DNA from 4 places in the Erwinia sp. SLM-02 genome. Region 4 is predicted to be linked to each of the others. Evidence: predicted binding sites of a transcription regulator. Region 4 holds the regulator's gene; each other region holds the start of a gene.

What was found. Region 4 encodes PurR, which represses purine synthesis genes. Its sites were predicted from a motif close to CANGCAAACGTTTGCNTG; they were not measured.
Region 1: the regulator PurR is predicted to act here: its motif matches at 3,342-3,359, upstream of PGH32_RS23185 (nucleobase:cation symporter-2 family protein).
Region 2: the regulator PurR is predicted to act here: its motif matches at 6,399-6,416, upstream of PGH32_RS16130 (NCS2 family permease).
Region 3: the regulator PurR is predicted to act here: its motif matches at 6,110-6,127, upstream of tusA (sulfurtransferase TusA).

What each region holds. Positions count from the first base shown of each region.
Region 1 covers NZ_JAQISN010000006.1:27,689-35,570, reverse strand. Annotated here, with positions in the region: gene spoT (bifunctional GTP diphosphokinase/guanosine-3',5'-bis pyrophosphate 3'-pyrophosphohydrolase) at 1-421, shown strand, start outside; gene trmH (tRNA (guanosine(18)-2'-O)-methyltransferase TrmH) at 522-1,217, shown strand; gene recG (ATP-dependent DNA helicase RecG) at 1,217-3,298, shown strand; gene PGH32_RS23185 (nucleobase:cation symporter-2 family protein) at 3,411-4,796, shown strand; gene PGH32_RS23180 (AsmA family protein) at 4,925-6,604, shown strand; gene PGH32_RS23175 (PglL family O-oligosaccharyltransferase) at 6,611-7,882, opposite strand, start outside.
Region 2 covers NZ_JAQISN010000002.1:641,981-649,862, reverse strand. Annotated here, with positions in the region: gene pgaB (poly-beta-1,6-N-acetyl-D-glucosamine N-deacetylase PgaB) at 1-1,751, shown strand, start outside; gene pgaC (poly-beta-1,6-N-acetyl-D-glucosamine synthase) at 1,748-3,076, shown strand; gene pgaD (poly-beta-1,6-N-acetyl-D-glucosamine biosynthesis protein PgaD) at 3,082-3,504, shown strand; gene PGH32_RS16150 (diguanylate cyclase) at 3,531-4,385, shown strand; gene soxS (superoxide response transcriptional regulator SoxS) at 4,396-4,818, opposite strand; gene soxR (redox-sensitive transcriptional activator SoxR) at 4,962-5,429, shown strand; gene PGH32_RS16135 (glutathione S-transferase family protein) at 5,470-6,132, shown strand; gene PGH32_RS16130 (NCS2 family permease) at 6,473-7,822, shown strand.
Region 3 covers NZ_JAQISN010000004.1:328,411-336,292, forward strand. Annotated here, with positions in the region: gene iolD (3D-(3,5/4)-trihydroxycyclohexane-1,2-dione acylhydrolase (decyclizing)) at 1-1,532, shown strand, start outside; gene PGH32_RS20685 (Gfo/Idh/MocA family protein) at 1,630-2,640, shown strand; gene PGH32_RS20690 (sugar phosphate isomerase/epimerase family protein) at 2,725-3,609, shown strand; gene iolE (myo-inosose-2 dehydratase) at 3,654-4,550, shown strand; gene PGH32_RS20700 (DcrB family lipoprotein) at 4,638-5,198, opposite strand; gene PGH32_RS20705 (7-cyano-7-deazaguanine/7-aminomethyl-7-deazaguanine transporter) at 5,301-5,966, opposite strand; gene tusA (sulfurtransferase TusA) at 6,202-6,447, shown strand; gene PGH32_RS20715 (zinc/cadmium/mercury/lead-transporting ATPase) at 6,475-7,882, opposite strand, start outside.
Region 4 covers NZ_JAQISN010000001.1:1,380,103-1,387,984, reverse strand. Annotated here, with positions in the region: gene eptA (phosphoethanolamine transferase EptA) at 1-568, shown strand, start outside; gene PGH32_RS06435 (TetR/AcrR family transcriptional regulator) at 647-1,237, shown strand; gene PGH32_RS06430 (alkene reductase) at 1,282-2,382, shown strand; gene gloA (lactoylglutathione lyase) at 2,526-2,933, shown strand; gene rnt (ribonuclease T) at 3,038-3,688, shown strand; gene PGH32_RS06415 (Grx4 family monothiol glutaredoxin) at 3,784-4,122, opposite strand; gene PGH32_RS06410 (C40 family peptidase) at 4,488-5,351, shown strand; gene cydH (cytochrome bd-I oxidase subunit CydH) at 5,409-5,498, opposite strand; gene purR (HTH-type transcriptional repressor PurR) at 5,793-6,818, shown strand; gene punR (DNA-binding transcriptional activator PunR) at 6,842-7,756, opposite strand; gene punC (purine nucleoside transporter PunC) at 7,869-7,882, shown strand, end outside.

The DNA.
Region 1 (7,882 bases), on a different contig from region 4:
TGACGGGGTACTGATTACCTTCGCTAAATGCTGTCGTCCGATTCCCGGTGACCCGATTGTAGCCCACGTAAGCCCGGGCAAAGGTCTGGTGGTCCACCACGAATCCTGCCGCAATATCCGCGGCTACCAGAAAGAGCCTGAGAAATTTATGGCCGTCGAATGGGACAAGGACACCGAGCAGGAGTTTGTTGCGGAAATCAAAGTGGATATGTTTAACCACCAGGGTGCGCTGGCCAATCTGACTGCGGCAATTAATACCGCGGGTTCTAATATTCAGAGCCTGAATACCGAAGAGAAAGATGGCCGCGTATACAGCGCCTTTATCCGCCTGACGGCACGCGATCGCGTTCATCTGGCTAACATTATGCGTAAAATCCGCGTAATGCCGGATGTCATCAAGGTGCATCGTAACCGCAACTAAGGACTAAAGCGGAGTACGGCTCCGCTTTAGTCGCCTTTCACCCGATCGTCGATTTATCGTACCGCGACGGAATTACCATTTTCAGGGAGTTATTCTTCGCATGAATGCACAACGTTATGCCCGTATCCGTGAGATGCTTGCCGCGCGCCAGCACGATCTGACGGTCTGTATGGAGCAGGTTCATAAACCCCATAACGTTTCTGCGGTGATCCGAACTGCCGATGCCGTCGGCGTGCATGAAGTGCATGCCGTCTGGCCCGGGAGCCGTATGCGCACCATGGTGTCATCTGCTGCCGGTAGCAACAGCTGGGTACAGGTAAAAACTCACCGAACCATTTCTGAAGCCGTGCAGCATCTCAAAAGCCAGGATATGCAAATTCTGGCCACCAACCTGTCGGATAAAGCCGTCGATTTTCGTGAAATCGATTATACCCGCCCCACCTGTATTTTGATGGGTCAGGAAAAAACCGGTATCACCCAGGAAGCACTGGAGCTTGCCGACCAGGATATCATCATTCCAATGATTGGTATGGTGCAGTCGCTGAACGTCTCCGTGGCATCGGCACTGATCCTGTACGAGGCTCAGCGTCAGCGCCAGAATGCAGGCATGTACCGGCGCCATGAAAGCACCCTGCCTTACGCCGAGCAGCAGCGTCTGCTGTTTGAAGGCGGCTATCCGGTCCTGGCGCGGGTCGCGAAGCAGAAAGGTTTGCCCTACCCCATTATCAACAACCGTGGCGAAGTGGAAGCGGACCCGGAGTGGTGGGCAACCATGCAGTCAAAGGCGATGAAATAATGCAGGGCCGCCTGCTGGATGCCATTCCGCTGAACACGCTCACCGGCGTGGGCGCCAGTCAGGCAGCAAAGCTGGCTAAAATCGGCCTGCTTACCGTTCAGGATCTGCTGCTGCATCTCCCGATGCGTTATGAAGACCGTACCCAACTCTATACGATTAACGATCTGCTACCGGGCATCTTTGCCACCGTTGAAGGTGACGTGCTGCACTGCGACATCAGCTTTGGTCGCCGCCGCATGCTGACCTGCCAGATTAGCGATGGCACCGGCGTGCTGACGCTGCGCTTCTTCAACTTTAATGCCGGGATGAAAAACAGCCTTGCCGTCGGGCGACGCGTGACGGCCTATGGCGAAATCAAACGTGGTCAGCGCGGGGCAGAAATCATTCATCCTGAATATAAGATTCAGGGAGAACAGGGTGTCACCGGGCTGCAGGAAACGCTGACGCCGGTTTACTCCACCACCGAGGGTATTCGTCAGGCTACGCTGCGCAACCTGACCGACCAGGCGCTGGCTCTGCTGGATACCTGCGCCATCGCTGAACTGCTGCCGCCGGAACTGAGCCAGGGGCTGATTGGGCTACCGGAAGCGCTACGCACGCTGCACCGTCCACCGCCGGACATCGCCCTGACCGATCTCGACAGCGGCACGCACCCTGCCCAGCGCCGGTTGATAATGGAAGAGCTGCTGGCCCACAACCTCAGCATGCTGGCGGTTCGCGCCGGAGCCCAGCGCTATCACGCGCTTGCCATGGCGCCTCGCCACGCGCTGAGCGATAAATTACTGGCTGCGCTTCCGTTTCGCCCTACGGGCGCTCAACAGCGCGTTGGCCGTGAGATAGAGGCGGACCTCGCAAAAGATTATCCGATGATGCGCCTGGTACAGGGTGATGTTGGCTCCGGTAAAACGCTGGTGGCGGCCCTGGCGGCACTGAATGTGATTGCCTGGGGTAAACAGGTTGCGCTGATGGCGCCAACTGAACTGCTGGCTGAACAGCATGCAAATAACTTCCGCCAGTGGTTTGCTCCGCTGGGCATTGAGGTTGGCTGGCTGGCTGGCAAACAGAAAGGTAAGGCTCGTCTTGCCCAGCAGGAAGCGATTGCCAGCGGGCAGGTGTCGATGATTGTCGGGACGCACGCGATATTTCAGGAGCAGGTACAGTTTAACGGCCTGGCGCTGGTCATCATTGATGAACAGCATCGCTTTGGCGTCCACCAGCGCCTGGCGCTGTGGGAAAAAGGCGAAGAGCAGGGATTCCATCCGCATCAGCTGATTATGACCGCCACGCCCATTCCTCGCACCCTGGCGATGACCGCTTATGCCGATCTCGACACCTCAACCATTGATGAACTGCCGCCGGGCAGAACCCCCGTGACCACCGTAGCCATCCCGGATACGCGCCGGGCAGATATTATCGCTCGTGTTAAAAGCGCCTGCAGTACCGAAGGCCGGCAGGCGTACTGGGTATGTACCCTGATTGAGGAGTCTGAGCTGCTGGAAGCGCAGGCGGCGGAAGCGACCTGGGAAGAGCTGAAGCTGGCGCTGCCGGAATTGCAGGTTGGCCTGGTGCATGGACGGATGAAACCGGCAGAGAAACAGGCCGTGATGCAGGCATTTAAGGCCGGTGAAATTCAGTTGCTGATCGCCACGACTGTGATTGAGGTTGGCGTTGATGTCCCCAACGCCAGCCTGATGATTGTTGAAAACCCGGAACGTCTGGGTCTGGCTCAGCTGCACCAGCTGCGCGGGCGCGTCGGGCGCGGCGCGGTCGCCTCTCACTGCGTCTTGCTGTATAAAGCCCCGCTCAGCAAAACGGCACAAAAACGCCTGCAGGTTCTGCGCGACAGCAATGACGGCTTTGTTATTGCCCAGTGCGATCTCGAAATCCGCGGCCCGGGTGAACTGCTGGGCACACGTCAGACTGGCAGTGCCGAATTCAAGGTCGCCGACCTGCTGCGCGATGGCGCGATGATCCCGGAAGTTCAGCGTGTCGCTCGCCATATTCACCAGCACTATCCCCAGCAGGCGCAGGCCTTGATTGAACGCTGGCTTCCTGAAACCGAACGCTATACCAACGCGTGAAATACCGGCTTTGACCCACCGGCACCCTCATCGAATTCTGTCATCAGCAAACGTTTGCTTTTCAACGACAGAAGATTAAAATCGCCACTTTATTACCCCTGGAACCCTGAACATGTCCGTTGATGCCCATGATGCCGCTGCTCGCCAACCTGCTTCGGTGAGCAAAAGTGAGTTAATTTACCGTCTTGAAGACCGCCCACCGCTCCCTCAGACGCTGTTTGCCGCATGTCAGCACCTGCTGGCTATGTTCGTTGCGGTTATCACGCCAGCCATGCTGATTTGTCAGGCGCTCGGCTTACCCGCACAGGATACGCAGCACATCATCAGCATGTCCCTGTTTGCGTCAGGCGTGGCATCCATTCTGCAGATCAAAACCTGGGGACCGGTAGGGTCCGGACTGCTGTCTATTCAGGGGACCAGCTTTAACTTTGTCTCGCCGCTGATTATGGGCGGGCTGGCGCTGAAAAACGGCGGGGCTGATGTCCCGACCATGATGGCCGCCCTGTTCGGTACGCTGATGCTCGCCTCCTGCACGGAAATGGCCCTGTCCCGCGTTCTGCATCTGGCTCGTCGGGTTATTACTCCGCTGGTTTCCGGTATTGTGGTGATGATTATTGGCCTGTCGCTGATTCAGGTCGGTCTGACCTCCATCGGCGGCGGTTATGCAGCAATGAACGACCATACCTTCGGCGCACCCAAAAATCTGCTGCTGGCCGGCGCCGTTCTGGCGGTCATTATTCTGCTGAATCGCCAGCGTAATCCTTATCTGCGCGTTGCCTCGCTGGTCATCGCCATGGCCGTTGGCTATCTGCTGGCGTGGGCGCTGGGCATGCTGCCGGCCGATACAACGCCAACGAATACCTCACTGGTGGCGATCCCGATGCCGTTCTATTACGGACTGGGTATCGACTGGAATCTGCTGATTCCGCTGATGCTGGTATTTATGGTGACCTCTCTGGAAACCATTGGCGACATTACCGCCACCTCAGACGTTTCGGAGCAGCCCGTCAGTGGCCCGCTGTATATGAAGCGGCTGAAGGGCGGCGTACTGGCCAACGGCCTTAACTCCTGCGTATCCGCACTGTTTAATACTTTTCCAAACTCCTGCTTTGGGCAGAATAACGGCGTGATCCAGCTGACCGGCGTTGCCAGCCGCTACGTGGGTTTTGTTGTGGCGCTGATGCTGATTGTGCTGGGCCTGTTCCCCGCCGTGAGTGGTTTCGTGCAGCATATCCCTGAACCGGTACTCGGTGGCGCAACGATTGTTATGTTCGGTACGATCGCCGCTTCCGGCGTGCGCATCGTGTCACGCGAGCCGCTAAACCGCCGCGCAATTATGATTATTGCCCTGTCGCTGGCGGTGGGCCTCGGTGTCTCCCAGCAGCCACTGATCCTGCAGTTCGCCCCTGACTGGCTGAAAACCCTGCTCTCTTCCGGCATCGCGGCGGGCGGGATCACTGCTATTGTTCTGAATCTGGTGTTCCCGCAGGAAAAATAATTCCGCAGCGGTCATAGCCGTACGCCGACAGGGCGGATAATTTCCGCCCTGTCATTGCCTTCCCGGTTGAGAAATGGCGATAAATCAGGCATAACAAGCCATTACCGATTTTCCACGGGATGGTTGCCATGAAGTTTTTCGGAAAAGTTCTGCTCACGCTGCTGCTGGTGCTGCTGCTGGCCATCGTCGCCCTTTATGTGCTGCTGCAAACCCAGTGGGGTGCAGGATGGATTAGCCGCCAGATCAGCGATGACACCGCCTATCAGCTATCCATGACTAAAATTGAGCACGACTTTTCAAATCCCAGCCACCTCCTGCTGGATAACGTTGCCTTTGGCCGCGATGGTCAGCCCGCAACGCTGGTCGCCAAACGCGTCGACCTCGGTCTGAGCCTCAAACAATTCAGCAACCCACTTCATTTCTCCAGCATCCGGCTGAACCAGGGAACGTTAAATCTGAATAACGGCAGCCCACCGGTTTCTTTGCAGGCCGACAGGCTCCAGCTGAGTCAGATGGCGCTTAATCGCTCTCAGGATAGCTGGTCATTACAGGCCCAGCGGGTGGATGGCGGCATTATTCCCTGGCAGCCCCAGGCGGCTGAACGCCCGGATTATCAGACAAGCTTTCAGATCAGTGCCGGATCGCTGGTGCTGAATGGCATACCGGCGGCTAATGCGCTTATTGAAGGCAATGTGAAGGGCCGGGAATGGACGATTAGCAATCTGGGCGCGGATGTCGCGCGCGGTTCAGCAACGGCGAATGCCCGCCGGGATGCGGCCGGTAACTGGCAGATTTCCAGTCTGCGCCTGAACAGCATTCGTCTGCAAAGTGATAAAACGCTGAGTGATTTTTTACAGCCGTTGCTGTCCCTTCCTAAGGTGCGACTGGGCAGAGTTGATGTCACCGATGCCCGGCTGGAAGGGCGCGACTGGGCGGTAACCGATCTGGATTTAGTCCTTAAAAATATGACGTTGATCCACGGTGACTGGCAGAGCGATGGCGGATCGCTGGCGATGAACGCCAGCAGTTTTGTTAACGGCAGCCTGCAGCTGGATGACCCGATAGCCAACCTGGACTTTTCTCCGCAGGGCGTTGAGCTTTCGCAGTTCAGCTCACGCTGGGTTAACGGCCTGATCCGTGCACAGGGTAACTGGAACCGCAGCGATAAAAAGCTGAGTCTGGATGAAGTGGTTATTGCCGGTCTGGAATACACCCTCCCCTCAACCTGGCGCGATCGCTGGATGCAAATGCTGCCGGGCTGGCTGGATAGCGTTGAAATAAAGAAATTCAGCGCCAATCGCAATCTGATTATCGATATCGATCCGGCATTCCCTTTCCAGATGACGTCGCTGGAAGGAACCGGCAGCAATCTGCTGCTGGCCCGCAGCCATCAGTGGGGTATCTGGGCGGGTAATATCAGCCTGAACGCGGCTGAAGCCACCTTCAATCGCGTTGATTTGCGTCATCCGTCGCTCACCCTTGCCGCAGACGACGGCAATATTAATATCACGGAAATGAGCGCATTCAGCGGTGATGGCATGCTGGAAGGCAAGGCCAGCATCAGCCAGCAGCCAGACAGAGCCACATCCTTTAGCCTGAATGGGCGTCAGGTGGCGTTCAGTCTGTTGCAGAACTGGGGATGGCCAGCGCTGGCACAGGGAAAAGGCAGCCTGCGTCTCAGCGGTCAGGCTTTGCTGCAGCAGAATATACCGTTAAAGCCCACGGTTAATGCTACGCTCTCCGCCACCTCGGCTGACGCCTCCGTTAATCAGCGGATGACTAACGGTGAAATCCGCAGTGCTAACTGATAGCGACTACTGGCTGGTAAAACGCGGATCGTGAGGGAACAGCCAGCGTGCCTGATCCCGTAGCTTAATCTGCTGCCCGGTGTCATTAAGCTGCCGGGCGATATTTATTCTTGAATCATAGATATTTGCATCAGGGTGAACATTGGAATAACGGCTCGCCCAGTGTTCGAAGTGTATTAGCCAGGCGTTATCACCCGACTGATTAAAATGCAGCAGATCGCCAATATGCTGGTCAAAGTGATAGCGATCGCTCAGCAATAGTTCCCCTAAGGGACGAGCCTGAGCTGAAAGCTCTGCCTGCCTCCCTTCACGCTCAATCCGGGTCAGTCTGACCTCAAGCTGCCAGGATCCCGCCAGCAGGATCAGGCATATCACCGAGATTGCCCCGACCAGTATACGCCCACCGGATATGATGCCGGGCGACACCCTGACATAACGGCGGGGATTATCGACACAGCGCAGCAGGATTAAGAGCATTAACCAGTGGGAAGCAGACTGGTAAATGGGGTATTCGGTCATCATATGTAACAGGACCGGAAAGGCTATCGCCAGCAGAGGCAGCCTTTTACGTCGGTAGGCTCCCCGAACAATAACGGCGCCACCATAAATAATTGCGGCCATAGCCAGCAGAGCCAGGCTCCCGCCTTCAACCAGCCACAGCAGAATTTCATTATGAGGATGAACGGCCGCGCCCTGTGACACAAAGGTCTCGGCCCCGCCAAAACGATGCAGGAAACTGTATTCGAATCCTCCTACCCCCCAGCCCAGCAGCGGTTTTTCAATAAACATGCGCAGGCTGTCGATAATATACACCCAGCGAATATGCGTACTTTGTAGATGATTGATATCCGGGGTCATCATCTGGAGCTGCATGAGCTTACCAAGCACTATTCCCGAGAGGATGGCAGCGATAATCCATAGCAGCCTGGGTGTCTGTTGGTGAAACCAGCAGCAAAAGCAGATGATGACGATTGCGGTAGCGAGGTAGCCGATCTGAGACTGACAGAGCTGAAGAACCAGACCAAATAGTGCAAACAGGAAGAAACAACCTGCACGATGCCAAAAGGCAAACCGACCCTGTGAAAGTAAGGTTCGGTAGGGAGAAGAGAATGCCAGAAACAATAAGGCCGATACGCCTGTCGCCACGAAACTTGCCAGTACGTTGATCTGCTGAAAAATACCGTAAGGTCTGGCCGATCGAAGCGTTGAAAATTCCCACCACTGCGCGGCAGGCAAATGGAAGTACTGTACAAGGCACAGTAAACATTCCAAAAAAGT
Region 2 (7,882 bases), on a different contig from region 4:
TGTCCGTGGATGACATTCTCACCGCCAGAGCCGGCGGCAAGCCGCTGCCGGAAAAGGCGGTGCTGCTCAGCTTCGATGATGGCTACAGCAGCTTTTATCGCCGGGTCTGGCCGCTGTTAAAAGCTTACCAGTGGCACGCGGTGCTGGCGCCGGTAGGCAGCTGGATTGATACCCCCGCCGGGCAGCCGGTGAACTTTGGCGGGCTGATGACGCCGCGCGATCGTTTCACCACCTGGCAACAGATTGGCGAAATGTCCCGCTCCGGGCTGGTTGAAATCGGTGCGCACACGTATGCCCAGCACGAGGGCGAGGTGTCCAACCCGCAGGGCAACAGCGAGCCGTATGCGGTGAATCGCCGCTATGACACGAAGCAGCAGCGTTACGAAACCGGGGCCGAGTACCGCCAGCGGGTCAACGCCGACGTGGATAAAATCACCCAGCGTATTACCGCTGCGACCGGCAAAGCGCCGCGCGTGTGGGTCTGGCCTTACGGCGCCGCCGGCGGAGAAGCGCTGAGCATCGTGCGCCAGCACGGCTATCAGATGGCGATGACGCTGGATGACGGGCTGGCCTCCGTGGATGCGCTGGACAACGTGCCGCGCCTGCTGATTGCCAATAACCCCAGCCTGGAAAGCTTTGCCCAGCGGATTGTTGAGGCACAGGAAACCAGCGCGATGCGGGTAATGCATGTCGATCTCGACTACGTCTACGATGCCGACCCTAAGCAGCAGGCGCGCAATTTAGACAAGCTGATCCAGCGCGTGGCCGACTCCGGGGCGAACACGGTCTTTTTACAGGCCTTCGCCGACCCGGACGGAGACGGGCAGGTGCATGAGCTCTATTTCCCCAACCGCTGGCTGCCGGTGCGCGAGGATCTGTTTAACCGCGTCGCCTGGCAGATCGCCACCCGCACCCGCGCCGAGGTTTACGCCTGGATGCCGGTGCTGGCCTTCGATCTGGACAAATCCCTGCCGCGCGTGGAGAAAATCGATCTGAAAACCGGGCAGACCCGGGTGGACCCGCAGCAGTATCAGCGGCTGTCGCCGTACAGCAGCGTCGCCCGCGACCGCATTCGCGAGATCTATCAGGATCTGGCCAGCCACGCGGTGTTCAGCGGCATCATCTACCACGATGATGCGGTGCTCGCCGACGATGAGGACGCCGGTCTGGATGCGCTTCGTGCCTATCAGGCCGCCGGATTCCCGGCGTCGATTGCCGAAATTCGCCGCGATCCTGAAACCTTCCAGCGCTGGACGCGCTTCAAGAGCCGCACGCTGATCGACTTCACCCGCCAGCTGACCGCCGACGTGCGGGCCATTCGCGGACCGCAGGTGAAAACCGCGCGCAATATCTTTGCCCTGCCGATCCTGGAGCCGCAGAGCGAAGCGTGGTTTGCGCAAAACCTCGACGACTTCCTGCAGGCCTATGACTGGGTGGCACCGATGGCGATGCCGCTGATGGAGCAGGTGCCCGCGCAGGAAAGCAACGCCTGGCTGGACAGGCTGGTGACCGAGGTAGGTCGCCGACCGGGCGCGCTGAAGAAGACCGTCTTTGAGCTGCAGTCCCGCGACTGGCGACAGCCGGAACAACACGGCGCTATTCCTGCCACCCAGTTGACGAGCTGGATGAAGCAGCTGCAGACCAGCGGCGCGCAAAGCTTCGGCTATTACCCGGATGACTTCCTGAACGACAGCCCCGCGCTGAACGACATCCGTCCCGTCTTTTCATCAACCTGGTATCCGCTGCCATGATCGATCGTATCCTTGCCTTTCTGATGCTCTGCCTGGTGCTGAGCATACCGTTCGGTATTACGGTGATTTATACCGGTGAAGTGATGCTGAACTTTGTTTTCTTCTGGCCGCTGTTTATGTCCGGCATCTGGATGACCGGCGGACTCTATTTCTGGTTTTACCGCGAACGCCACTGGAAATGGGGGAAAGACGTTGCCGCCCCCGAGCTGGAGGGGAACCCGCTGATTTCGATTATCGTTCCCTGCTACAACGAAGAGGCCAACGCCGGGGAGGCGCTGCTGGCCGCGCTGGGGCAGCGTTATAGCAATATCGAAGTGATCGCCGTTAACGACGGTTCTAAAGACAACACCGCCGCCGTGCTGGATGCCATGGCCGCCAGCCATCCTAAGCTGCGGGTGATCCATCTGGCGGCTAACCAGGGCAAGGCGATTGCCCTGCAGACCGGGGCCGCCGCCGCGCGCAGCGACTTCCTGGTGTGCATCGACGGCGATGCGCTGCTGGACAGAGACGCCGCCGCCTGGCTGGTGGCGCCGCTGCTGAATAATCCGCGCGTGGGGGCGGTGACCGGTAATCCGCGCATCCGCACCCGCTCCACGCTGATTGGGCGGATCCAGGTGGGGGAGTTTTCCTCAATTATCGGTCTGATCAAACGCACGCAGCGGGTATACGGCCAGGTGTTTACCGTCTCCGGCGTGGTTGCGGCGTTCCGCCGCCGCGCGCTGGCGGAGATCGGCTACTGGAGCCCGGACATGATCACCGAGGATATTGATATCAGCTGGAAACTGCAGCTGCGTCACTGGTCGGTGTTCTTTGAACCGCGCGCGCTGTGCTGGATCCTGATGCCGGAAACGCTGAAAGGCCTGTGGCGCCAGCGGCTGCGCTGGGCACAGGGCGGGGCGGAAGTGTTCCTGAAAAATCTGCGCCATATCTGGTCGTGGGAATATCGCCGGATGTGGACGCTGTTCTTTGAGTTCAGCCTGTCAACCATCTGGGCCTTTACCTATGCGGTGAGCGTCATTCTGTTCCTGCTGGGGCTGGTGATGCCGATCCCGGACAGCATCCGCGTTTACGACCTGTTTCCGCCGCAGTTTACCGGCATGGTGCTGGCGGTGACCTGTCTGCTGCAGTTCAGCGTCAGTCTGCTGATTGAACGGCGCTACGAGCCGCGCCTGGCCGGTTCTCTGTTCTGGGTCATCTGGTATCCGCTGGTCTACTGGATGCTGAGTCTGTTCACCACGCTGGTGGCCTTCCCCAAAGTGATGCTGCGTTCCAGAAAGCAGCGCGCCCGCTGGGAAAGCCCCGATCGCGGTATCGAAAAAGGATAATCACTATGGCGAATCCGTTAATTTTCACCCCTCGCGGCTGGGTGCCGCGCGTAATCGATTTTGTGCTGACGCTGTTTGGCTGGGGCGGTTTTATCTGGCTGTTTACCACCGGGCTGCTCAAGGTCCTGCAAACCATGCCGTTCAGCGGCCCGCGCCCGCTGGTGTCCGGGCTGAGCACGCTGACGCTGTATATCGGCATCGGGCTGTTTAATGCCCTGCTGCTGATCGGCTGGGCCAAGTATAACCAGCTGCGTTTTCGCACCGAGCGGCGCCGGCGCAGGCCGGGGCTGGAGCCGGTGGAGGTGGCGCGCAGCTTTGACATCAGCCAGCAGGACGTCGGCCTGCTGAGCGGCAGCGACAGGCTACGGGTTTATCACGACGGCGACGGGCGCATTACGCAGGTAGAACCGCTACGGGGGCCGGCCTGAGCGCCGCTTTCAGGGAGGGATTCACTATGAGCATTGACCGGGATGGCAGCTCGCCTGTCGCCGCACCGTCGCGCACGCTGCGTAAATCTTTTCACCGCATCCATCTCATTATTGCTGCGGTTGCGCTGCTGGCGGGTCTGATTTCGCTGCTGGCCATGGCGCTGGATAACCCCCATCAGGGCGGCCAACTGCCCGATTATTTATGGCCGCTGCTGCTGCTGCTCAGCGTGGCGCTGCTGGTGAGCGGGCTGGTGGCCAGCTTCCTGACCCGGCGGCTGAATGCGGAGCTGGACCGCTGGCATCAGCACCTGACGCGGGAAAATGACACGCTCGCCCATCAGGCGCTGCACGACCCGCTCACCGGATTGCCCAACCGCGCGGCGTTTAACCATCAGCTGGAAAAACGCTGGCTGGATCCCCGCGAGCGCCAGCGCGTTGCCGTGCTGTTTATCGACGGTAACCGCTTCAAAGAAGTGAACGATCGATTTGGTCATGCGGCGGGCGATCGGGTATTGAGGGTTATCGCCCGGCGGCTGCGGGCGCGGCTGCGCAAAGACGATCTGGTGGCGAGGCTGGGCGGTGACGAGTTTGCCATTCTGCTGACCGCGATCGATCGCGAAGAGCAGGCGGCGCAGGTGGCGCGGGATATTACCGCCGAGATGCGGCAGCCGGTAGAGCTGGAAGACGGTACGCGGCTTCCCCAGACGCTGAGTATCGGCGTTGCCTTAGGCAAGCATCATCAAAGTACCGGGGTGCTGCTTGCCCAGGCGGACAGCGCGATGTATCAGATTAAACAGCGGGGCGGCGGCTGGTTCCTGTCCCCGTCGTTCTGGGAACTGACGCCCGGAGGGCCACCGGAGACGGCGGCGGCACCGTGCTGACCCGTGCGGGTCAGCTGCAGACGGTGCTGACTTTACTGCCGCCGCGCGCGAAGCCGTTCATGGCAAAGTCGCTGCAGTCGAAATTCCAGCTGCCGCGCTGAAGCGCCTGGCGACGCATAGTGTGGCGGTAGGCCGTCGGCGTCTGCGAGAACTGACGGCGGAACACGCGGGAAAAGGTCTGCTGCGAGTCGTAGCCATACTGCATGGCGATATCAAACACCGGGCGCTGGGTTTTCCGCAGCTCTTCTGCCGCCAGCGTCAGGCGGCGTTCGCGAATATAGCCCCCGAGGGTTTGCTTGGTCACGGTACGGAACATACGCTGCAGGTGCCATTTCGAATAGCCCGATTTGGCCGCCACTTCATCAATCGACAGCGTTTTATCAAGATTGCTTTCGATCCAGTCGGTAAGGGTGCGGATGATGTCATCATGCATACGTTTTTCTCCCTGGTTCTGCGTCAAATCTGGCCGCCATAACGTCTGACGTACTGGCAACGGATGGGCACGATGATATGCATCTCGCCCTTTCAATGGAGGCTGAGTATAATTCCTCAAGTTAACTTGAGGTAAAGCGCTAAATGAAAAAAAACGGCAACTCCCCCAACAAGCGTGAACTGACTCCGGGCGACGTGGCGCAGCGCTGCGGCGTTGCGGTTTCGGCACTGCATTTCTATGAAAGTAAAGGGTTAATCAGCAGCCACCGCAATGCGGGGAATCAGCGCCGCTATACGCGAGACGTGCTGCGGCGAGTGGCAATTATCAAAATTGCCCAGCGTATCGGTATTCCGCTGGCGACGATCGGCGATAATTTAATGCAGTTTCCGCCGGGGAAAAGGATGTCGCCAAGAGAGTGGGCGGTGCTGTCGCAGCAGTGGCGCGACGAGCTGGACAGCCGTATCGAAATGCTGACCCATTTGCGTGACGATCTGGATGGCTGCATTGGCTGCGGCTGCCTCTCTATGGAAGACTGCCCGCTGCGTAACCCGAATGACCGCCTGAGCGAACAGGGGACCGGGGCGATCCTGCTGGATGTGAAAAGCAGCTGAGCCGCTTCTATACTGAAAGTCTTTGACTGCCGGAGCGAACATGATCACCGTACATCATCTCAACAACTCCCGTTCGCAGCGCGTCCTGTGGCTGCTGGAAGAGCTGGACGTGCCTTATCAGATCAAACGCTACCAGCGTGAACCCAGCATGCTGGCCCCCGAAGCGCTGAAAAAAATCCATCCGTTGGGAAAATCCCCGGTGATAACCGACGGCAATCGGGTGATTGCCGAGTCCGGCGCGATCCTTGAATACCTTGCCGGCCACTATGATGACGAAGACCGCCTGGCGCTGGTGGATGAAGACGAGCTGCTGCAGTCCCGCTACTGGCTGCACTACGCCGAAGGGTCGCTGATGCCGCTGCTGGTGATGAAGCTGATTTTCAGCCGGATGGGGCAGGCGCCGGTGCCCTGGTTGCTCAGGCCGATTGGCAGCGCGTTTGGCAAAGGGATACAGAAAGCGTACCTGGACAAGCAGCTGACCACCCACCGGCAGTATATCGAACAGCATCTGGCGCAGCACGACTGGTTTGCCGGCAGCCGCTTCAGCATTGCCGATGTGCAGATGAGCTTCCCGCTGCTGGCGCTGACCGCCCGCGCAGGTGCGGCCGACAGCCCGGCGATTCAAAACTGGCTGGAGAAAGTTCAGCATCGCGGAGCCTGGCAGCGTGCGCTGGAAAAGGGCGGCGAAATCACCCTCTCCTGAAGGTCTGTTTGCGGCGGGTAGGCGCTCATAAGAAAGCGCTATTTTTGCCGTCCAGCATATCCCGATAAAGTTTCGCTTAATCCGGGATTCGCATTGAATTACCGGGTTGCGGGTTTTGGAATAAATAAAGATAACCGTGAACAGGTGTTGAAAACGGACCGTTAAACGCTGGATAATCGTTTGCCTTTTAATTAAGCATCTAAATTACGCGGTTTTAAACACGCAAAAGACAACGTGTTTCCTTTTGTCGTGAATATTGCACCGGAGACGCAAACGTTTACGTAGGTTTGTTTCCCGGTGCCGCGCAGCAATAGCTCATAAGAAATTTCAGGGGATTACTATGTCGACTCCTTCTAAACCGGCCGGTGGTACGTTAGACACCTGGTTCAAAATATCCGCGCGCGGCAGCAGCGTGCGGACCGAAGTTCTGGCCGGTGTGACCACTTTTCTGGCAATGGTTTATTCGGTGATTGTGGTGCCGAGCATGCTGGGCAAAGCCGGTTTCTCTCCCACGGCGGTGTTTGTTGCCACCTGTCTGGTGGCCGGTTTTGGTTCACTGCTGATGGGGCTGTGGGCGAATTTGCCAATGGCCATCGGCTGCGCCATCTCCCTGACGGCCTTCACCGCCTTCAGTCTGGTGCTGGGCCAGCACATCAGCGTGCCGGTCGCGCTGGGTGCGGTGTTCCTGATGGGTATTCTGTTTACCGTGATCTCCGCAACCGGGATCCGCGCCTGGATCCTGCGTAATCTACCGATGGGCGTGGCACACGGTACCGGCGTCGGTATCGGCCTGTTTCTGCTGCTGATTGCCGCCGACGGCGTGGGCCTGGTGGTGAAAAACCCGGCCCCGGGCCTGCCGGTGGCGCTGGGTAACTTTGTCTCCTTCCCGGTGATTATGTCGCTGCTGGGTCTGGCGGTAATTTTTGGTCTCGAAAAGCGCCGCGTACCCGGTGGCATTCTGCTGACCATCATCGGTATTTCGGTGATTGGGCTGATCTTTGACCCGGCGGTGAAATACCAGGGGCTGTTTGCCATGCCGAGCCTGAGCGATGCGCAGGGCAACTCGCTGGTGTTCAGCCTGGATATTCTCGGTGCGTTGCAGCCGGCGGTGCTGCCAAGCGTGCTGGCGCTGGTGATGACGGCGGTGTTTGATGCCACCGGCACCATTCGCGCCGTGGCCGGCCAGGCGAACCTGCTGGATAAAAACAATCAGATTATCGACGGCGGCAAAGCCCTGACCAGCGACTCGGTGAGCAGCATCTTCTCCGGTCTGGTGGGCGCTGCGCCTGCGGCGGTGTATATCGAATCGGCGGCCGGTACGGCGGCGGGCGGTAAAACCGGCCTGACGGCGGTGGTGGTGGGCGTGCTGTTCCTGCTGATCCTGTTCCTGTCGCCGCTGGCGTATCTGGTACCGGGTTATGCGACGGCACCTGCGCTGATGTACGTTGGCCTGTTGATGCTGAGCAACGTGTCGAAAATCGATTTCGATGACTTCGTTGATGCCATGTCCGGCCTGCTGGCCGCGGTGTTTATCGTACTGACCTGTAACATTGTGACCGGCATTATGATCGGTTTCGGTTCGCTGGTGATTGGCCGCATCGTGGCCGGTGAATGGCGCAAGCTGAATGTTGGCACCGTGGTTATCGCGGTGATCCTGGTGGCCTTCTACGCGGGCGGCTGGGCGATTTAATCCTGTTCCGGGGCCGGGATCGCCGGCCCCACCTTCAGATGTCACTGAATTTTCCCCTCG
Region 3 (7,882 bases), on a different contig from region 4:
GCCACGATCTGAGCATCAGCACCAACGATGCGTTCCGCGCCGTCAGCAAATACTGGGACCGCGTAAACCGCCCCGAGCAGCTGATGACCGCCTGTATTAACGCCTTCCGCGTGCTGACCGACCCGGCTGAAACCGGCGCGGTGACCATTTCTCTGCCGCAGGATGTGCAGGGTGAAGCCTATGACTTCCCGGAATATTTCTTCCAGAAGCGCGTGCACCGCATTGAGCGCCGCCTGCCAACCGAAGGCCAGCTGGCCGATGCGCTGAAGCTGATTGCCGCGAAACACAAGCCGATGATTATCTGCGGCGGCGGCGTGAAGTATTCCGGCGCAGGCGCAGCGCTGCTGGCCTTTGCCGAACGCCACGGCATTCCTTTTGCAGAAACCCAGGCGGGCAAAGGCACTATCGTTTCTGACCATCCGCTGAACGTCGGCGGCGTGGGTGAAACCGGCTGCCTGGCCGCTAACCTGCTGGCGAAAGAGGCCGATCTGGTGATTGGTATCGGTACGCGCTATACCGACTTCACCACCGCCTCAAAATGGATTTTCCAGAACCCGGACGTGAACTACATCAACATTAACGTCAGCAACTTTGACGCCTACAAGCTGGATGCGGTGCAGGTTGTGGCCGATGCCCAGGAAGCGCTGAACGCCCTGAACAGCCGCGTGGAAATGATTCACAACGGCTGGGGTGAGCAGGTGACCCAGGCACAGAGCAAGCTGCTGAAAGAAACCCAGCGCGTTTACTCGGCGGTGTACAGCGAAGAGAACTTCGTGCCGGAGATCGCTGACCATATCGACCGCGACGCGCTGTTTGCCGAGTTCAATCGTCTGACCGGCTCCTTCCTGACGCAGAGCAGCGTGCTGGGAACGCTTAATGAGCACCTCCCAAAGGATTCGGTCATTGTGGCCGCCGCGGGCAGCCTGCCGGGCGATCTGCAGCGCATGTGGCGCACCAAAGATTACAACAGCTATCACGTCGAGTATGGCTACTCCTGCATGGGCTACGAGGTCAACGCCTCTCTCGGCGTTAAGCTGGCCGAGCCGCACCGTGAGGTTTACACCATGGTGGGCGACGGTTCATTCCAGATGCTGCACTCCGAGCTGGTGACCTCGATTCAGGAAGGCGCGAAGATCAACGTAGTGCTGCTGGATAACATGACCAACGGCTGCATTAACAACCTGCAGATGGAACACGGTATGGACAGCTTCACCACCGAGTTCCGCTTCCGTAACGCGGAAACCGGCAAGCTGAACGGTGGCTTTGTACCGATTGATTTTGCCGCGATTGCGGCGGGTTACGGCTGCAAAACCTACCGTATTACCACGCTGGAAGAGCTGCAGGCCGCGCTGATCGATGCGCAGAAGCAGACCGTTTCCACGCTGTTCGATATCAAAGTTCTGCCGAAGACCATGATCCACAAGTATTTCAGCTGGTGGCGCGTGGGCGGGGCACAGGTTTCTGACTCTGAGCGAGTGGATGCCGTCGCCCGCAAGCTGAACGAGCATATCGACCAGGCTCGCGAATATTAATAACGCATTTTTTCTTTTCCTTTTTGCTGTTCTTTTTTGCCTTTAAAGCGCGGGCTGTTTAGCCCGCTTTTACCCCCTACTCAAGTAAGGATCGATCATGACGTTAAAGTTAGGTGTTATTGGTGCTGGTGCCATCGGTCAGGAACATATCCGTCGCTGCAGCAAAGTGCTGCAGGGTGCAGAGGTTGTGGCCGTCTCTGATATCAACGTGGAAGGCGCGAAAGCGGCCGTTGCCCGTCTGGGCCTGAACGCTGAAGTCTACGCGGACGGCCACGACGTGGTGAACTCTTCCAACGTGGATGCCGTGCTGGTGACCTCCTGGGACCCAACGCACGAAGAGTACACGCTGGCTGCAATCGCTGCCGGTAAGCCCGTGTTCTGTGAAAAGCCGCTGGCGATGACCGCTGAAGGCTGCCGCCGCGTGGTGGATGCAGAGATCAAATTCGGCAAGCGTCTGGTGCAGGTTGGCTTTATGCGCCCTTACGATGCCGGCTACCGCGCGCTGAAAAAAGTGATTACCGATGGTGAAATCGGCGAGCCGCTGATGCTGCACTGCGCGCACCGTAACCCGACCGTACCGGAGAACTACACCACCGATATGGCGATTACTAACACGCTGATCCACGAGCTGGATGTGCTGCGCTGGCTGACCGAAGATGACTACAAATCTGTACAGGTTGTCTTCCCACGCGTAACCTCCAAAACCCATGCCAGACTGAAAGATCCTCAGATCGTGCTGTTTGAAACCCGTAAAGGCATCCGCATTGACGTTGAAATCTTCGTTAACTGCGCCTACGGCTACGACATTCAGTGTGAAGTGGTCGGTGAAGAAGGCATTGCCAAGCTGCCAGAGCCATCTGCCGTGCAGATGCGCAAGAACGCGCAGCTTTCTACCGCCATTCTGACCGACTGGAAAGACCGCTTTATCGATGCCTATGACGTTGAGTTGCAGGCATTTATTAATGATGCCACCGCAGGCAAGCTGACCGGGCCATCCGCCTGGGACGGTTATGCCGCTTCCGTTGCCGCTGACGCCTGCCATAAGGCACAGAACAGCGGTGCGATTGAGCCGGTGGAACTGCCAGAGCGCCCGGCGTTCTACAACTAATCGCCGCGCTGCTACCGCACATTCCCCTGCCGTCGGGCAGGGGATACCGTAAAACAGCGTACTGATTTAATCACGGAGAGTCTGATGAAAATTGCCTTTGATGTGGATGTCATTCGAGATTTGGGCATCACAAAAATGGTTCACCAGGTGGCTGACTGGGGCTACAAATATATTGAGCAGTCCCCGCATCCGCAGATCAACCCGTTCTACAAGCATCCAAAAGCCAGCCGCGAAATTATCACCGAGTACAAAAACGCGCTGCGTGCTACTGGGGTTGAGATCTCCTCTTATATCGTGGTTTATCGCTGGTCCGGTCCCGACGAGGCACGCCGCCAGGCTGCCGTTCGCAACTGGAAACGTATGATTGAGATCGCGGTAGAAACCGGCGTGCAGGTGATAAATACCGAACTTTCCGGTAACCCGAACGAGCCAGAGATCTGTGAAGAGATGTTCTATCGCTCGATGGAAGAGCTGCTGCCTATCGTTGAACGCGAGGGCATCCGCATTGAAATCCAGTCACACCCGTGGGATTTCTGCGAAAACAGCAATGAAACGGCCGATATTGTGAAATCGTTCCGCAGTGAGAACGTGAAGTACCTGTACAGCGCACCGCACACCTTCTTCTACGACAAAGGCAAGGGCGATGTGAAACCCATGCTGGAGTACGCCGGTGCGGATCTGTCCCACGTGCTGATTGCCGATACCATGAACCACACCAAGCACTGCCGCTATATCGTGAACCCACCGGGCGTGGATGCCACGATCCACCAGCATGTTGCCGTGGGTAAAGGTGAGGTTGATTTCCCAACGCTGTTCCAGACTCTGCGCGATATGAAGTTTGCCGAGCAAACCTTCAAAGTGGGCGGCGATCCGATTATCGCCGCGGCGCTGTTCGGCTATCCGGAAGAAATGAACGTTGAAGCGGTTGCGACGCGCGAACTGATCGAGCGTGAACTGCTGCGGAAATAACAGCGGGCGGCCGTGGCCGCCCGGTGCACACCAGAGGTAGGATCATGAACAAAGATAACGTCAAACTGGCTATTGCCCCGATCGGCTGGACTAACGATGACATGCCGGAGCTGGGCAAAGAAAACACCTTCCAGCAGATCGTCAGTGAAATGGCGCTGGCCGGTTTTGTGGGCAGCGAAGTGGGCAGCAAATATCCGCGCGATCCGGCAGTCCTGAAGCCGATGCTGGATATCCGTGGCATTCAGATCGTTAACGCCTGGTTCAGCACCTTCTTCGCCAACGGCGACAAAGCGAAGACCATTGATGAATTCATCAACCATCGCGATTTCCTGCATGCGATGGGGGCGAAAGTCATTGGCTGCTCCGAGCAGAGCCTGAGCATCCAGGGCACCACCAAAGCGGTGCTGGAAGAGAAGCCTGTCTTTACCGACGAGCAGTGGCGTCTGACCACCGAAGGCTACAACGAGCTGGCGAAACTGGCCGCCGAGAAAGGCATGACGGTTGGCCTGCATCACCATATGGGTACCGGCATCCAGACCACGGAAGAAGTGGATCGCTTTATGGCGGAAACCAATGACGACGTTTATCTGCTGTTCGATACCGGCCATGCCTACTACTCGGAAGGCAGCCAGGAGAAAATGCTGGCGATCCTGACCAGATACCTGCCGCGCATTAACCACGTTCACCTGAAAGACGTGCGTGATGAGATCGTCGACCAGGTCAGAAGCCAGAAGCTGTCATTCCTGGACGGCGTGAAGAAAGGCACCTTTACCGTTCCGGGCGACGGCGTGATCGATTTCAAACCGGTGTTCAAAATCCTCGACGATTTCGGCTACAAAGGCTGGATGGTGGTGGAAGCTGAGCAGGATCCGGCACTGGCTAACCCGTTTGAATATGCGGTAAAAGCCCGTAAATACATTCGCGAAACGGCCGGCCTGTAAGCGCCTGACGTAAAAAAACCTCCCACTTCTGAAACGGGCCGTAAAAGCCCGATGACGAAGATGGGAGGTTTTTTTGTGGGCGCAGTATTACTTCAGCTGCAGCGTTTTCAGGATATTCGCGGCTTCAGTCTGCGCTGCCTGCTGGTCATCACCCGGCAGGGAGATTTGCAGCGTCAGCAGTTTGCCATCCACCTTGCCCATCACTAACGAAGACCAGGCGGTCTGATTGTTGGCAGAAATCACCGTGTCCAGCTGCTGTAACTGCTGGCCGTTGACGGTAATCTCTTTATTGGTCACTACCTGAAGCTGTGGTGCACGGCTGCGCTGCTGCTCGATCATGCGTTTTGCCAGATCGTCCAGCGTGTCGTTGCTGCTGTCGCCTTCGATGACGATGATCGCCTTCTGGCCTGATTCGTCAGCGTAAACGTGCATGTTATTGGCCTGAGTACCCAGTTTGCCGCTTTTGTCACTCATGCCGGAAGGCAGAGCGAAACTCAGTTTGCCATCCATCAGGGATACAGTCTGGCTGCTCTGACTTGTCTGGCTGCCGGCATTTTTATCCGCAGCGGCGGTATCGCTTTTGCCGTCGCAGGCGGCGAGGCCAACAACCAGTAAACTTACTCCGGCATATTTCAGTAGGTTACGCATCAGGGTCCCTTTTTTAGTCATCGCTCAACATATCAGTCACTTATACAATAACATTCAGCACGCAAAAGCAACTTATCTTGCATGACATTGTGTGTAACCAGCTTACCCAAAATTAACCTGTGGGCCATTGGACTTTTCTGCTAATCGTTTCAGCATGGCGTTCAGCAACAGGCCGTAGGCGGGCAGGAAGAAAATCATGCAGATCATCACTTTAAAGCTGTAATCCACCATCGCGATCTCGACCCAGTGGGTGGCCATAAACGGATCGGTACTCTGGTAGAAGGCGATAAAGAAGAAGGCCGCCGTATCGCTGATATTCCCAAGGAACATCGCCGCAGCCGGTGCCATCCACCAGGCGGCTTTCTGCCGCAGGCGGTTAAAGACATAAATATCGAGGATCTGCCCGAGTGCATAGGCCATAAAGCTGGCACAGGCGATGCGGGCCACAAAGATATTCATCTCTTTCAGCGAGGCAACACCCTGCCATTCCCCCTGAAAATAGAGCGCGGAAATCAGGTAGGAGATAAACAGTGCCGGGATCATCACCGCCAGGATAATACGACGCGCCAGCGGGGCACCGAAAATCCGCACCGTCAGATCGGTCGCAAGGAAAATAAACGGGAAGCTGAACGCACCCCAGGTGGTGTGCAGACCGAAAATGGAGACCGGTAGCTGGACCAGATAGTTGCTGGAGGTGATCACCAGCAGATGAAACAGACAGAGCCAGATCAGCGCGTGGGTACGCTGACGCGAAGTAAATGCGATCATATTGAGCCTTTTTAAGATCAATGGGGTGAGGGAACCCAGTTCAAATGTGTGACGCACCGGCCTTTTTAACCCTGGTGCATCGGTCGCTTGCGCGATTTTGCGGCATATTACCCGGTTGGGCTGCTAATGCAATGGTTAATTTTAGCGCAAACGTTATCGTCCAATAGCGCTGTTGCACCCCGGCCGTCCGGCGGTAGAATAGCGGCTGTTTGTTATTATCACTGTTGAGAATTCTATGAGCGACCTTTTCGCTAACCCCGATAAGACCCTTGATGCGCTGGGCCTGCGCTGCCCGGAGCCGGTTATGATGGTGCGGAAAACCGTGCGTCATATGCAGGAAGGCGAAACGCTGCTGATTATCGCTGACGACCCGGCCACCACGCGGGATATCCCCGGTTTCTGCCGGTTTATGGAGCATACGCTGCTGGCGCAGAACACCGATGCGCTGCCGTATCGTTATCTACTGAAGAAAGGCGTATAGGGGAGCCTCAGCGGCTCCCCGGGTTTGCTATCGCCTGCGCAGCAGCCGCAGGGCGTTAGCGGTGACTAACGCCGTTGCGCCTGAATCCGCCAGCACCGCCAGCCACAGCCCGGTGATCCCCAGCAGCGTAGTCAGCAGGAATACCACCTTCAGCCCCAGCGCAATGGTAATGTTCTGGCGAATGTTGGCGTGAGTGGCGCGCGACAGCCCGATCATGGCTGCCAGCCCGGTGAGCCGGTTATGGGTCAGCGCCGCGTCAGCCGTTTCCAGCGCCACGTCGCTGCCGCTGCCCATCGCAATACCTATCGTTGCCGCCTTCATCGCCGGCGCATCGTTGATGCCGTCGCCGACCATCGCCACCGGCTGCTGCTGATTAAGCGCACTGACCGCCGCAACCTTATCTTCCGGCAGCAGGCTGGCGCGGTAGTCAATGCCCAGCTCACCGGCAATGGCCGCCGCCGCCCGTGGATTATCGCCGGTCAGCATCACGCCCTGAATGCCCATCGCCTTCAGTTCTGCCAGCGCGGTTCTGGCATCCTCGCGCAGGGTATCGCGCAGGGCAATCAGGCCGTACAGCTGCCGGGCATCGTGCACAATCACCACCGTATTACCCGCGCTTTCCAGCACTTCAACGGCGGAGCGATGCGGAGCCAGCCATTCTGCATTCACCTTTGACGGTGCGCTGATTGAAAGTAAGCGATCGCCCACTATCGCTTCCACACCGCTCCCGGCCAGCGCCCGCTGTGCCGATGCGGCGGGCAGTGCCAGCTGGCGCTCTGCGGCGGCGGCAACAATGGCCTGTGCCAGCGGGTGCGAGGAGCCCTGCTCAATCGCCGCTGCCGTTGCCAGCAGCCACGCTTCATCCTGCTGTGCAAACGGCTGGATGGCGGTGACCCGGGGTTTGCCCTCGGTCAGCGTGCCGGTTTTATCAAAGGCTATCGTGCGAACACTGCCCAGACTTTCCAGCGCCGCGCCGCCTTTAATTAACGCACCGCGGCGGGTCGCCGCCGCCAGCCCGGAAGTGATGGCGGCAGGGGTGGAGATCACCAGCGCGCACGGGCAGCCGATCAGCAGCAGGGTTAAACCCTTATAGATCCACGGCTGCCATTCCGCGCCCATCAGCAGCGGCGGTATGACGGCAACGGCCAGTGCCAGCGCCATAATCGCCGGGGTATAGATACGGCTGAAGCGGTCGAGGAAGCGTTCAATCGGTGCACGGCGCTCTTCCGCTTCTTCAATCAGATGCAGAATGCGGTCGATGGCGCTTTCACCCGGTTCTGAGGTGACTTCCAGCTGCACCAGGCGATCCACGCTCAGGCAGCCGGCGGCAATCGACTCGCCCTGCTGGCGTTCAACCGGGATCGATTCTCCGGTGAGTGCGCTTTCATCAAAGCTGGCAAACGGGCTGATCAATCGGGCATCCGCAGGCAGGCGT
Region 4 (7,882 bases):
TGTGCTGCTGCACCGCCTGAACAACTATATTGACGGCGTTAAGGATGATTCGGTCATTGTTCTGCATCAGATGGGCAGCCACGGCCCGGCCTATTACCTGCGCTATCCGGCTGAAATGCGCCAGTTCACGCCGACCTGCGACAGCAACCAGATCCAGGACTGCGATCGTCAGGCGCTGATCAACACCTATGACAACAGCATTTTATATACCGACTCCATGCTCGACAGCACCATCACCCTGCTGAAAAGCTACAGCAGTAAATTTAACGTCGCGATGGTCTATCTCTCCGATCACGGTGAATCGCTGGGCGAACGCGGAATGTATCTGCACGGCACGCCGTACCTGTTCGCGCCCGAACAGCAAACGCATATTCCGTTCCTGCTGTGGCTGTCGCCGGGTTATGAAAACGCCCGGGGAATTGATGCAGCCTGTCTGCAGCAGCAGGCACAGAGCCAGCCGGTTTCACAGGATAATGTCTTCCACACGCTGCTTGGCATGCTCAATGTACAGACGCGGGAATACCAGCAGAATCTGGATATGCTCCAGGGCTGCCGCAAAAATGGCTGAGGAAAATGCGCCAGGCGGATTGTGCCCCACCAGTGAGCGAGGGTTGAAATCGACCGTTCGGTCGGGTACGCTGCTGCGATGAATAAGACGACCCGTTTCGATACCCGCGAACATATCCTCAATACCGGCGAACAGCTCTGCGTGCAGAGCGGCTTTAACGGCACGGGACTGATCGAGCTGTTGAAAAAGGCGGAAGTGCCAAAAGGGTCGTTTTACTATTATTTCCCCTCCAAAGAAGCCTTTGGCGTGGCGATGCTGGAGCGCTATTTTGCCCGATACGTGCAGAACCTGAGCACCTTCCTTGCGGAACATCAGGGTGATGCACGCCAGCGCGTACTGGAATATTATCAGCAGTCGTGCAGCTGGTGGCAGGAACATCAGTTTGCCGGCTGCCTGTCCGTAAAGCTTTCCGCTGAGGTGTGCGATCTCTCCGAAGAGATGCGCAACGCGTTAGCCGCGGGCTCGGCAGCCTTAATCAGCGTACTGACTTCCGCGCTGGAAAAGGCGCAGCAGCAGCAAACGCTCTCCCCTGCTGTTTCCGCCCCTGCCGCTGCCGAAACGCTTTATATGCTGTGGCTGGGCGCCAGTCTGCAGTGCAAAATTCGTCGTGACAGTGCGCCGTTACGGACTGCCGTACAGGAAATGACGCGTATTCTTCAGGCGTTGTAAAAAAAAACTTTATTACTAGTCGACCGGTCTACCAGGAGTGAGTTATGGCTTTGAACAAACTGTTTACCCCAATGAAAACCGGCGCGATCACCGTGCCAAACCGCATTTTTATGGCCCCACTGACCCGCCTGCGCAGCATTGAGCCTGGCGATATCCCTACGCCGTTAATGGGGGAATACTACCGCCAGCGCGCCTCATCCGGCCTGATTATCACGGAAGCCACCCAGATCAGCTTCCAGGCCAAAGGCTATGCCGGAGCGCCGGGGCTGCACAGCCCGCAGCAGATTTCCGCGTGGAAGGCGATTAACGCAGGCATTCATCAGGAAGGCGGCCACAGTGCGGTTCAGCTGTGGCACACCGGGCGAATTTCCCACGCCAGCCTGCAGCCGGCCGGCGCAGCACCCGTTTCCGCCTCCGCGATTAATGCCGAGACCCGCACCTCCCTGCGCGATGCTGAGGGTAAACCGCTGCGTGAAGCGACCTCCACTCCGCGCGCGCTGACCACCGATGAAGTGGCCGGTATCGTTGCCGACTTCCGTCAGGCGGTGATTAACGCACGCGAAGCCGATTTCGATCTGGTTGAACTGCACTCCGCTCACGGTTATCTGATCCACCAGTTCCTTTCCCCGGCCTCTAACCAGCGCGACGACCAGTACGGCGGCAGCATTGAAAATCGCACCCGTTTCGCACTGGAAGTGGTTGATGCCGCGATTGACGGCTGGAGCGCCGATCGCATCGGCATACGCATTTCGCCGCTCGGTCCGTTCAACGGGCTGGATAACGGGGAAGATCAGGAAGAAGCGGCGCTGTATTACCTTGCCGAACTGGCTAAACGTAATCTGGCCTACCTGCACATTTCTGAACCCGACTGGGCCGGCGGCAAGCCTTATACCGAGAGCTTCCGCAAAGCGATCCGCGCGGTGTATCCCGGCGTCATCGTCGGTGCCGGCGGTTACACGGCAGAAAAAGCCGAAGACCTGATTGAGCGCGGACTGATCGATGCCGTTGCCTTCGGCCGTAGCTACATCGCTAACCCGGACCTGGTCGAGCGCCTGCAGGCCGGTGCACCGCTGAATGAACCTCGCCCGGAAACGTTCTACGGCGGCGGGGCGGAAGGCTACACGGATTATCCTGCATTAGGTTAATTACGCTAAATCTGGCGGCGTAATCATGTTATAATAGACTGTTTTAATAGCGATAATTGTTGCGCCGCTCGCGGTCGTACTGATTATCGCTATACTGTTTTTCTAACGTCATCCGCCGATGACGCCAAAAAAAAGAGGATGTTATGCGTTTACTTCACACCATGCTGCGCGTTGGCGATCTGCAACGTTCCGTTGATTTCTACACCAAAGTGCTGGGCATGCGCCTGCTGCGCACCAGTGAAAATACCGAGTATAAATATACCCTCGCCTTCGTTGGCTACACCGAAGAGAGCGACGGTGCGGTTATCGAACTGACCTACAACTGGGGCGTGGACAGCTACGATCTCGGTAACGCCTACGGCCATATCGCGCTGGGCGTGGATGACGTCGCGGCAACCTGCGACCGCATTCGCAACGACGGCGGCAACGTCACGCGTGAGGCCGGCCCGGTTAAAGGCGGCACCACCATTATCGCCTTCGTTGAAGATCCGGATGGCTACAAGATTGAACTGATTGAGAATAAACACGCCGGTCACGGCCTGGGCAATTAAGTTCCCCCGAGGGGGCTGCGGCTCCCTCCTTCTCACCTGCCTGCTGCATCACGTAGCAAAGTTTGCCATAATACGCCCTGCCTTTTTGCGCCAATGAGAAGCTGATGTCTGAACTAAATGAACTGAATACGCTGAGCAGCCGCTTTCGCGGTTTCTATCCGGTAGTGATCGATGTGGAAACTGCGGGATTTGATGCCAAAACGAACGCGCTGCTCGAAATCGCCGCCGTCACCTTAAAAATGAATGAAGATGGCTGGCTGGAGAAAGATGAAACCCTGCATTTTCACGTAGAGCCTTTTGTCGGTTCAGTTCTGCAGCCGGAAGCCCTGGCCTTTAACGGCATCGACCCCAGCAACCCACTGCGGGGTGCCGTCAGCGAATATGAAGCGCTGCACGCTATTTTTAAGCTGGTTCGTAAAGGGATTAAGGACACCGGCTGCAGCCGGGCGATCATGGTGGCGCATAATGCCACTTTCGACCTCAATTTTATGAATGCAGCGGCGGAACGCGCCAGCCTGAAGCGCAACCCTTTCCACCCGTTCGTCACCTTCGATACGGCAGCCCTCAGCGGACTGGTCGTTGGTCAGACCGTGCTGGCCAAAGCCTGTATCGCCGCCGGAATGCCCTTTGACAGCAGCCAGGCGCACTCCGCGCTTTACGATACGACGCAGACGGCGGATTTATTCTGTGAGCTCGTCAACCGCTGGAAACGCCTTGGCGGCTGGCCGCTGGCGGTGCCGGAAGCGGAGTCCTGAGTCGGCTGCTGCCCACGGCGTGCCGTTAAGCACGCTCCGCACGAAAGACGGACGAAAAAAAACCCTGCGATGCAGGGTTTTTTTTATGCAGTCGCTTATTCCGCAGCCGGTGCCGGGTATTTCTGCGCGGTCTCTTTGATCAGCTGCTGCAGCTCGCCGCGCTGGAACATCTCGATAATGATGTCGCAGCCGCCGACCAGCTCACCGTCTACCCACAGCTGTGGGAAGGTTGGCCAGTTAGCGTAAGCGGGCATCTCTGCACGGATATCCGGGTTCAGCAGGATATCAACGTAGGCAAAGCGTTCGCCACAGGCAGAAAGTGCCTGTACGGCCTGTGCGGAGAATCCGCAGCTTGGCAGCTTAGGTGAGCCTTTCATATACAGCAGGATTGGGTTTTCTGCGATCTGGCGCTGAATTTTCTCAACAGTACTCATAAATGACTTCCTCAGTACGATACTTCGTGTTTAGTTATTGTAGCGATTCTGCCCGGCCGTTGAAAACGACATTTTCTGCAGGCCCGATGAACAGAGCGCAACAAATTGCAAAATTATGAAAACAAAATAACATTTTCCTATCATCGTTGCAGCGTTTCTCGATGCCGGTTCACGTTTTACTGCTGAGTTAACCAGCTGATTGCGCTTAATAATTCATCATTTACTTAATCTGTCTTATTGAAACAAAAAACACCTTACCTTTTGTTAAGAAGTTAGATTAGAATTGCCCTAACCCCTGCAAATTGCAGAATTCTTTTCCGATTGCCATGCAGTCATTACACTGAGTTTAACTGTTAATGGGAACGTTGCGTTTAATCATCACGCTTGGCATGCTGGCCTTCGCCCAGCTGTTCTTTAATCTGGCGCATGCATCGCCTCATGCTCCCGTTAACGCTAATCAGCACAAAGTTGACCACAACACCGCACGTGAGGATGAGCGCCGCAAGCGTCGCCCGGTGAAAGCCGCCTCAACCAAAAAAGTTAAAGAACCCCTCGTTAAAAAAACCAAAGCGCCCGCGCTTAAACAAGCCAAAGTCTCTGCGTCCCAAAAGGCAAAGCTGAAAAAAAGTCAGGAAGCCACTGCCGCTCGCGAAGTGAAAACAACGCGCATCGGTAAAATGGAGAAAAAGCGCTACGGTCGCGAGCGTCTGGCATCATTACAGACCAAAAAAGGCAGGAAAGGCCCGCTGCGCGCTATCGAGCGTGATGAAGTTGAGTCGCCTGAATCCCCGCTTAAGCTGAGTAAGGCGCACCGCGCCCGCTACCAGAAAGCGCGTGAAACCGCGATGAACAAGCTGATGGGCCAGCTCGGTAAGCCCTATCAGTGGGGCGGCACGTCGCCGCAGACGGGTTTCGACTGCAGTGGGCTGGTGTGGTATGCCTATAAAGATCTGGTGAAATTCAAAATCCCGCGCACGGCAAATGAAATGTATCACCTGCGCGATGCCGCTGCGATCAAGCGCGACAAGCTTGAAAAAGGTGACCTGGTGTTCTTCCGTATCAACGGCCGCGGCACTGCCGATCACGTTGGTGTGTATCTTGGCGGTGGGAAATTCATTCAGTCGCCGAGAACCGGCAAAGATATCCAGGTGAGCGCGCTGGGCGATGATTACTGGCAGGAGCACTACATTGGTGCCCGTCGGATGATGACACCCAAAACCATTCGCTGATTGCGCAACGCCGGATGCAGATGCAAATCGGGAGGAGCCTGGCTCCTCCCGATTTTTTTAGTGCAGAATAGCCGTGAAGCTAAATGCAATAATCATCAGAAGCGCACCCACCGTGGTCAGCAGTGAGAATTTCAGATCGGTACTCATCGTCTCTCCTTAATAACCCTGTAAAATGTATGCACAAAGATTTTCCCACAGTTACCCGTAAAAATCTCGTTTTCTCTGCGCAGCCTTGTTAGAATTCCTCTTTTCCGTTGCGCAACAGCAGCGGAAACGGTTTTTGCCAGCTCTGCAGTCACTCTACGGACGATTTTTTCCCCTTTCCGACCCGTTGCGGCAGCACCCAAACCATTTTGGTCTGGCGGGAAAAGGCTGCACCCAGGCAAACGTTTAACCAACCTGTTATCAAATAGTTACGATAACACCAGGAGTATAAGTTTAATGGCAACAATTAAGGATGTGGCAAAGCGAGCCGGGGTTTCGACCACTACGGTGTCCCACGTAATTAATAAAACGCGCTTTGTAGCTGAAGAGACTCGTGAAGCGGTATGGGCAGCAATTAAAGAATTGCACTATTCCCCCAGCGCCGTGGCACGCAGCCTCAAGGTTAACCACACCAAAACTATCGGCCTGCTGGCAACATCCAGCGAAGCACCCTACTTTGCCGAAATCATTGAAGCCGTGGAAAACCGCTGCTTTGCCAAAGGCTATACCCTGATCCTTGGAAACGCCCATAACGACCTGAATAAGCAGCAGGCTTACCTGTCGATGATGGCGCAAAAGCGCGTCGACGGGCTGCTGGTGATGTGCTCTGAGTACCCGGATTCCCTGATCGCTATGCTGGAAGACCACCGCAATATCCCGATGGTGGTGATGGACTGGGGTGAAGCGCGCGGCGACTTTACCGATACCGTACTGGACAACGCCTTTGAGGGTGGCTATCTGGCCGGGCGCTACCTGATTGAGCGTGGACATCGCGATATCGGCGCAATCCCGGGTCAGCTGGAACGCAATACCGGCGGCGGACGCCATGCCGGTTTTCTTAAGGCACTGAACGAAGCCGGCATCACCCTGCGCGAAGAGTGGCTGGTTCAGGGCGACTTCGAACCCGAATCCGGCTATCGGGCCATGCAGCAAATCCTCGGCCAGAAACAGCGCCCTACCGCTATTTTCTGCGGTGGGGACGTGATGGCGATGGGCGCGATTTGCGCGGCCGATGAGATGGGCCTGCGCGTTCCGCAGGATATTTCGGTGATCGGTTATGATAACGTGCGCAACGCGCGCTATTTCACCCCGGCGCTGACCACGGTGCACCAGCCGAAAGAGCGGCTGGGAGAAACCGCCTTCGATATGCTGCTTGACCGCATCACCAGCAAGCGTGAAGAGCCGCAGACTATCGAAGTTCATCCTTCACTGATTGAACGCCGTTCCGTCGCTGACGGTCCGTTCCGCGACTATCGTCGCTGATCCCATCCGGCCCGGCCGTTCGCTCAGGCGGACGGTTCACACAGCCATTCCGCATTCAGCGTTTCGCTGTCGCCAAGATACTCCAGCAGCCAGCTCAGCGCGGGTGAGGCGCTCTGTTCCGACCAGCTCAGGCAGCAGGGGCTGATCGGAAACGGATTCGCCAGCGCCAGTTCGGCGATCCCTCCCTGAGCGATCCAGGTTTGCGCAAAGTGCCCCGGGATCATCCCCACGCACAGCCCGGCACGCAGACAGTCCAGGGCGCTTTCCCAGTCCGGGACCACCAGCCGTCGTTGATTATCCAGCGTCCAGGTGGTGCGTTTTGGCAACGATCGCGAGGTGTCTTCCAGCGTCATGGAGGGCCACTCGCGCAGCAGGTCGTCACTGAGCGGCCCCGGCTGTGCCAGCAAGGTATGCCCGCTTTGCACCACACAGCGCCAGTTCAGGCTGCCCATATCTCGAAAGGCAAAACGCCCCCCTACCGGCACCGCCTGGGTGGCACCGATCGCCACATCCACGCGCCCATCCGCCAGGGCATCCCATACGCCGTTAAACACCTCGGGGAATATATGCAGTTCCATGTCGGGAAAGTGACGATAGAAATCGACGATAAGCTGGCGGGTGCGCTGCGGTCTGACGATGCGATCGACGGCAATATTAATCTGGCCACGCCAGCCGTTTGCCACCTGCTGGCAGCGCCGGCGCGTGGAAAGCATTTTTTTGATAACAGAACGCCCTTCCTCGCTGAATACGCGCCCGGCCTCGGTCAGTACCACATCCCGGTGGCGGCGCTCAAACAGGCTGACGGCCAGCCACTGCTCCAGCTGGCGCACCGTATAGCTCACGGCGGAGGGGACCCGGTGAAGTTCAGCCGCCGCGGCGGTAAAGCTGCCGGTTCTGGCCACCGCTTCAATCACTTCCAGAGAATGTTCTGACCACATAATTTTTGCCTGCAAAAATTTTCAACGCAACCGACTAATATTACCGTTTCACAAGCCCAACTGCATCCCTTTACACTTCCAGCGAAAAAAAACTGCCCTCTACGAGTCAACTATGCCCTCAAAATT